3 regions of the Alkalibacillus sp. S2W genome follow, and region 3 is predicted to be linked to each of the others. Evidence: riboswitches for the same ligand, from Rfam matches in the RefSeq annotation. Region 3 holds a riboswitch; each other region holds the start of a gene.
What was found. A riboswitch is a leader RNA that binds a small molecule or an ion and turns the genes downstream of it on or off. The one in region 3 is predicted to bind cobalamin.

Region 1 (2,268 bases), 510 kb from region 3:
AACACAAAGCCGTCTTTTACCGGCGAATACAACGTCGCATCAGATGGGCGTATCGCTTATGTGATGGAATCAGACGGCAGACAGACCCTGTATTTGAAGGATCGCGAAGCAGAACATCTTGAAGTCTACGCGGCCGAAGAATCTAAGAAGTTGTGGAGTCCAGTGTTCAACGAAAACGGCGATTTGTCTGTTGTTGAAACGACGGGTTACCCGGAAGCTCCCTCTGGTAAACAAGAATTTCAGCTTGAACACAGCGATGTTCATACGATTTCCGAGGAAGGTGGAGATGTAGAAACCGTTTTACAGGTACGTGGTGTTATCACTGATCTCGTGAAGGATCCGGCACATAACCGCTGGATTATCAATGGTATCCATCTCAGTACGCAAGGGGAGCCAGAAGAAGGGTTCATACCTTACGCATCGGGTTTATATACGTTGAAGCCGAACGGTGATTTTGAAGAAATACAGTCGTTTGAGACGTATTCACCAAGTTCGCTGAGCATAGCAGAGAATGGGAAAAGAATGCTCATGGTGCTACCTGATGATTATGAAAATGCCACGCCTGATTCGATGTTTGAATCTGTGGAACGGATTTATGAAATGAACATCGAAAAGCCGGAGGAGATGAAGGTCATATCTAATAAAGACAGTGAAGTCCCGATCAGTGAAGTAGTGTGGATGGAAAATCAAAATAAATTATTATACCAGACAATCATGAATTACGGGGAAGACGGTTTGTATGAGTATGACATGGTATCGTATGATCGTTCATCTGAAGAAGAAGGAGATCGCCTTCGCATTAATGATTCCGTACAGCATGCAAAGCTCAGAAGAGACAACACACTTTTGTATTATGTGAAAGAGGTGAGCGAAGGGAACCAGTCAGAAACCTTTGAACTGTTCCAGTATCGCCTAGAGAGTGGGGAAGAAGAAAAAGTTGAGCTTCCATCGTAACTCTTTTGAATACTTCTTTTTTACAAATTCAATTGACAAGACGTTTGAAGTAGATATACATTAGAAGATAAGGCATTGCCTTGAGTTGAAAACTGAATGCGTTCAATGGTGGCTTTATGATAAAGCTGAAAAGGGAAGACCGGTGAAATTCCGGCACGGTCCCGCCACTGTAAAGATGATTCATATAGGTGGATCCCACTGTTCATAGAACGGGAAGGGCTATATGAAGATGATTCTGAGTCAGGAGACCTGCCATTGGAAAGAACATTTGATCCTACGGGAGATAGGAGGGTGTTACATGTGACTAGGCCAGCAAGTGATTGCTGGACAAATTTGTATGTAATCTTAAATGCCCAAGTGCACCTTCTTTTAGGAGGTGTATTTTTTTATGGGGGAAGAGAGGAGAAATGGTGTGGAACCACTACCTATAAGTTATTCGAGAATGTCTCAAACAAGATTAGTATTACCACCAGATACGAATCATATGGATACGATATTTGGTGGGAAAGTTTTAGCCTATATTGATGAAATTGCTGCGTTAACAGCGATGAAACATTCTGGCAATGTGGTTGTTACAGCATCCATTGATTCAGTCGATTTTATATCATCAGCTCAGGTTGGTGATGCCTTAACTTTGGAAGCTATCGTGACTAGTACTGGACGAACATCGATGGAAGTGTATGTGAAAGTATTTGCTGATAATTTATTACTTGGCAAAAAAGTACTGACTACAGAATCGTTTATGTCGATGGTGGCGGTAGATCGTGATCGGAATCCGACTGAAGTGCCTGGGGTTATTCCAGAAACTGAGGAGGAGTGTCGGTTGTATGAAACTGCAAATTCGAGAAAAGAACTTCGAAAAAATCGGATGCGTTTGAAATGAAAAAACGGAGTAATAAAAATATTCGATGTCTAAAATAAATTAAACGTAAATTAGGAAGTAGGCATCGAAGGATCATTTAGATTTTAATGGACATTTACCATCTATTCCAGAATAGACACGGAAGAACTGAGATCAACTCTCAGTTCTTTTTTTATATCAGCCTCTTAATTAAACAAACATTCAATTATGATGGATAAATTTAATGAAAAAGCAAAAATTACTATGTAGGGTAGGTATTTCGAAAAAGTGGAGGAAGTCATATGAATGTCGCGAACGTTTTAACGATTATTGGATTTGCATTATTAATGATTATTCTATTGGCTATTGGAGTTATTGCATTTTATTTAATCAGGGTCGATCGAACGCAAAAGCAGCATCCAATTTTACGTAATTATCCTTTAGTCGGTAGGATGAGATATTTTCTAGAACGT
Region 2 (2,268 bases), 290 kb from region 3:
AACCTTCTTGATCGGCGATGATATTCTTACCACCTGCTAATGTTAGAACCTCATGTATGAAAGATCCTTCACCGCCAGAAAATAGTTCCGGTCCTACTTCAATCCACACTTTTTTACGTTCTTCTTCAGGAATATCACTTACCTTATCTTGAACATCACTGACCGTTGTCTTCATACCATCAATGACATCCTGAGCTTGGTTCATTTGACCAGTAGCTTGACCAACTAGTTCAATATCGTGATACACCTCTTCTAAACTTTGAGAACCAATAACTAACACCTTTAATCCGGCTTCACGCATAGCATCAATATCGTCAGCATTTTGAACATCCGCGACGACTAAATCTGGTTCTAAACTAACAATTTTTTCGATATTCAGATTCATATCCCCGACTGTTTCAACGTCGTTTACCTCTTCAGGATAATCTGCCCATTCAGACACACCATCTACCTGATCACCAGCACCTACTGAGTATACAACCTCTGTCGCGCTTGGAATGACGGACACGATTGATTCGGGTTCTTCTTCAATTGTTACCTCAGTATCTGTACGATCAGTTAACGTCACGGGATACGACTGTTCCTCAGATTCACTGGATTCATCGGATTCTCCAGTTTCATTCGATTCATTTTCAGTTGTCTCTTCTCCGCTGTTTTCTCCATTACTCGCCTCTTCGGACCCCTCATCGCTTTGGCAAGCTGTTAACCCGACAGCTAACACGATTAATAACGTGAGAAGCCATTTTTTCAAGTTGCTTTGCATCATCTGTACCGCTTCCTTTCTATGATAAAAAATGCGCTTATTTCCTCCATGGACAGAAGAAAACAAGCGCATGTCGCTTTACTATATACAAATCAATCGATCGATTGATATATAGCGTTCCCTTTAGCCCCGAAGGAAATCAGCTAAAATATATAGGCAGGTTTCCTGACTCAGGATCTTAGCGTCTAACCCCTTCCCGTCGATTCGACAGTGGTTTGGTTAGTTGCTCCTCTACACAGTGGCGGGACCGCGCCGGATTCACACCGGACTTCCCTATTAAGTGAATGCTACTCGTCATTCACACCTATATATTTTATTGATTAAATTAATCTAATTTTAATCTTAAGCTGAAAGGTCATCAACGTCAAACAAATTTTGTTATTTTCTTGAATATTAACTTTAAAAAATGATTCGCTGTCCGATATTAATCTAGTAAGAAATATCGATGAAATTCGACATATTTATTAAGTTTAGGAGGTTGATTATGAAACGAATCAAAATCACTGTTCTACTACTATTCACACTAATGATGACAGTCGCATGTTCATCAAACAGTGAGAATATAGACTCAAGTGAGGACACCCTAAGTGCTGGGCTTCTCGTCACAGAAAGCGGTATTGGTGATAATGCCTTTAGTGACTTAGCCTTCCAAGGATTAACACAAGCACGAGATGAATTAAATGTGGTTTTTGATTACCGCGAACCATTAGATGAGAACTATGAAGAGAAGCTTCAACAGCTCATCGACCAAGACCATGATGTCATCTTTGGTCTCAGCTTCACAACGTCACCTGCCATTAAGGCAAAAGCAGAGGAATATCCAGACCAACAATTTGTCGTGATTGATGACACGATTGACCTACCAAATGTGACGTCAATTACCTTTAAAGAAGATGAAGGTAGCCGTCTTATCGGCTTAATTGCAGGAATGCGCACAGATAGTGACGTCGTCGGTTTTATCGGTGGTGTTGAAAGTGACGTGATCCAGAAATTCGAAGATGGTTTTAAACAAGGTGTTCAAGAAGCCAATCCAGATGCTGAGATTTTAACTGAGTACGCCGGAACTTTCGATGATGACCAATTAGGGGCTGAGATCGCTAGTAATATGATTGATGAAGGAGCCGATTACATATTCCCATCTGCAGGTTTTACTGGAACAGGTGCTTTACAAGAAGCACAAAGTCAGGGCATTCATGCATTTGGTGTCGATACGGACCAATACACGATTGCTGAAGATGCCGTTGTTTCATCCATGGTCAAGAACGTCAATATTGCCATTTATAATGTAATGGAACAGCTCAGTAACGGTGAATCACTAGAAGGAAATCACCGCGAATTAGGACTAGAAGAAGAAGGGGTTGGTTTAGCGCCAATTCGCGTCATAGAGCTAACGGATCAACAACAACAGACCTTAGATGATGCACAAAATTAATCCGGAAAGGAGTCTTTGAATGTCCATTAAAAAACGATTGTACATAATGACATTGACACCGCTTATATTGAGT
Region 3 (2,268 bases):
CCAATTTTCACGTGCCTCCACTTTCTCCATGAAAAGATCAGGCAATGTCACACCTGTAAACAAATCATGCGTACGTTGACGTTCGTCACCATTATTTAGTTTCGCATCTAAAAACTTAAATATATCCTGATGCCAGATATCCAAATAAACCGCAATAGCACCCTGTCGTTGACCGAGTTGATCAACACTAACTGCCGTGTTATTTAATTGCTTCATCCATGGCATCACACCACTTGAAACACCTTTAAAGCCTTTAATCGAACTACCGTGTGAACGAATCTTGCCCAGATAAACACCTATGCCGCCACCATTTTTCGATAGGTTCGCTATATCCGTATTCGAATCATAAATCCCTTGCAAACTATCATCAACGGTATCGATAAAACAGCTAGACAATTGACCATATGATTTACCTGCATTTGCTAATGTTGGTGTTGCAACGGTCATATAAAGATTGCTCAAAGCCCAATACGCTTCTTCAACCCATTCCATACGTTTCGATTCCGGCTCATTCATCATTAACGTCAATGCAATCGTCATAAAGCGTTCTTGAGGCAATTCATAAACGCGTCCTTCATGATCCGTTGCCAAATAACGATCAGCCAATGTTCTCAATCCTATATACGTAAAGTAACGATCTCGTTCTGGATCAATCATATTCTCAGCTTGCTTCAGTTCTTCAGCCGTATATGACGTTAAAATATCACCACTGTAAATTTGTTTTTGAGTTAATACATGTTGTAAGTCATAATAAGAACCATAACGCTCTCTCGCCTCGTATTCTCTGTTTTGTCCTGCTTCTTTGTATAACTGTTCTAAGTAAATATTGGCACACACAAAAGTCCAGTCAGGTTCCTCTGGGCTAATTAAATCAAGGCCCCGCAATAATAATTCATTTGTTATTTGAGCTTTTGTCACTTCGTCCTTGCTACCAATAGCCGTCAACACTTTGTCTTCGTAAAGCTCTACGTCTAAATGATCGTACCCCTTTGTAACGCGTTCAATAAACCCCCGTAAACGCTCTTCTAAAAATGTTTCCTGATTTTGTCCTGTGACCACTTTCGTTACTACTTTAGTTACTGTATCCATTCTGTCACGCCTCCCTAAACAAAAAAATTCGCTTCCAACGAGGTTGAAAGCGAATAAAACGACCTATATGACAATAGTAGGATTCTTAGCCTACCTGTAATCACCTGTGTCGTTCCATTCTCTTTCACCCCGAAGACAATGTAACTCGGCTCATACAGACAGGTCTCCTGACTTACGCTTCACTTTACTATGGGCCTTCCCTTATAAGCAGCATTAACTAATCTTATAAAGTGGCAAACCCATTTCATCCACGTTTACAGTTGCGGGGGCAGTTTTGGATTCTCACCAAATTCCCTATTAAGCCTCATAAAGGCATCCGTATAAGCTGAATACAATATGTAGTTTTAAATTAAATAAAAACAACTATATATAGAGTTTAACTAATAATCATTTAAAACACAAGAGATTTTTAGCACTTTATTTATTAAGCATTTTTAAAAATAAACTCATCTCGTTACAAATTACGTTAGAACAATAATAGTTAAAATACGTACTTAGATCATTATCGAATTCCTAACAAAAGATAAAAGTAAATTTATAATAAAAAAAAGCTGATAAACAGATTGTCTACCAACTTGGCTTATGTAATCATATAAAAATTTTTGGAGGCGGCAACCGGATTCGAACCGGTGATAAAGGTTTTGCAGACCTCTGCCTTACCACTTGGCTATGCCGCCATCTAAAGCGGATTATTCGAGAAGTCTAAACTTAAAAAAATGGAGCGGAAGACGGGATTCGAACCCGCGACCCCCACCTTGGCAAGGTGGTGTTCTACCGCTGAACTACTTCCGCTAGTGGCTGGGCCAGTAGGATTCGAACCTACGCATGACGGCACCAAAAGCCGTTGCCTTACCGCTTGGCCATGGCCCAATGTCAAATGGGGCGACCGGAGGGATTCGAACCCTCGAGTGCCGGAGCCACAATCCGGTGCGTTAACCTCTTCGCCACGACCGCCATATGGCAGGGGTAGTAGGAATCGAACCCACATCAAAGGTTTTGGAGACCTTCGTTTTACCATTAAACTATACCCCTATAAGTGGTGGAGGGGGACGGATTCGAACCGCCGAACTCTGAGAGAGCGGATTTACAGTCCGCCGCGTTTGGCCAACTTCGCTACCCCTCCAAAACAAATGGTGGCTCGGGACGGATTCGAACCGCCGACACACGGATTTTCAGTCC

Region 1: it holds a riboswitch for cobalamin, as region 3 does, so the genes downstream of both, ACKXGF_RS01165 (acyl-CoA thioesterase) here and ACKXGF_RS03890 (ribonucleoside-diphosphate reductase subunit alpha) in region 3, are expected to answer to the same signal.
Region 2: it holds a riboswitch for cobalamin, as region 3 does, so the genes downstream of both, ACKXGF_RS02315 (ABC transporter substrate-binding protein) here and ACKXGF_RS03890 (ribonucleoside-diphosphate reductase subunit alpha) in region 3, are expected to answer to the same signal.

Annotation. Positions count from the first base shown of each region.
Region 1 covers NZ_CP177234.1:200,410-202,677, forward strand. The annotation lists gene ACKXGF_RS01160 (hypothetical protein) at 1-954, shown strand, start outside; cobalamin riboswitch at 1,044-1,226, shown strand; gene ACKXGF_RS01165 (acyl-CoA thioesterase) at 1,343-1,837, shown strand; gene ACKXGF_RS01170 (FMN-binding glutamate synthase family protein) at 2,098-2,268, shown strand, end outside.
Region 2 covers NZ_CP177234.1:419,075-421,342, reverse strand. The annotation lists gene ACKXGF_RS02315 (ABC transporter substrate-binding protein) at 1-766, opposite strand, end outside; cobalamin riboswitch at 901-1,086, opposite strand; gene ACKXGF_RS02310 (BMP family lipoprotein) at 1,248-2,195, shown strand; gene ACKXGF_RS02305 (methyl-accepting chemotaxis protein) at 2,215-2,268, shown strand, end outside.
Region 3 covers NZ_CP177234.1:712,024-714,291, reverse strand. The annotation lists gene ACKXGF_RS03890 (ribonucleoside-diphosphate reductase subunit alpha) at 1-1,089, opposite strand, end outside; cobalamin riboswitch at 1,229-1,424, opposite strand; tRNA gene ACKXGF_RS03885 (tRNA-Cys) at 1,693-1,766, opposite strand; tRNA gene ACKXGF_RS03880 (tRNA-Gly) at 1,807-1,881, opposite strand; tRNA gene ACKXGF_RS03875 (tRNA-Gln) at 1,885-1,959, opposite strand; tRNA gene ACKXGF_RS03870 (tRNA-His) at 1,968-2,043, opposite strand; tRNA gene ACKXGF_RS03865 (tRNA-Trp) at 2,048-2,121, opposite strand; tRNA gene ACKXGF_RS03860 (tRNA-Tyr) at 2,127-2,212, opposite strand; tRNA gene ACKXGF_RS03855 (tRNA-Phe) at 2,221-2,268, opposite strand, start outside.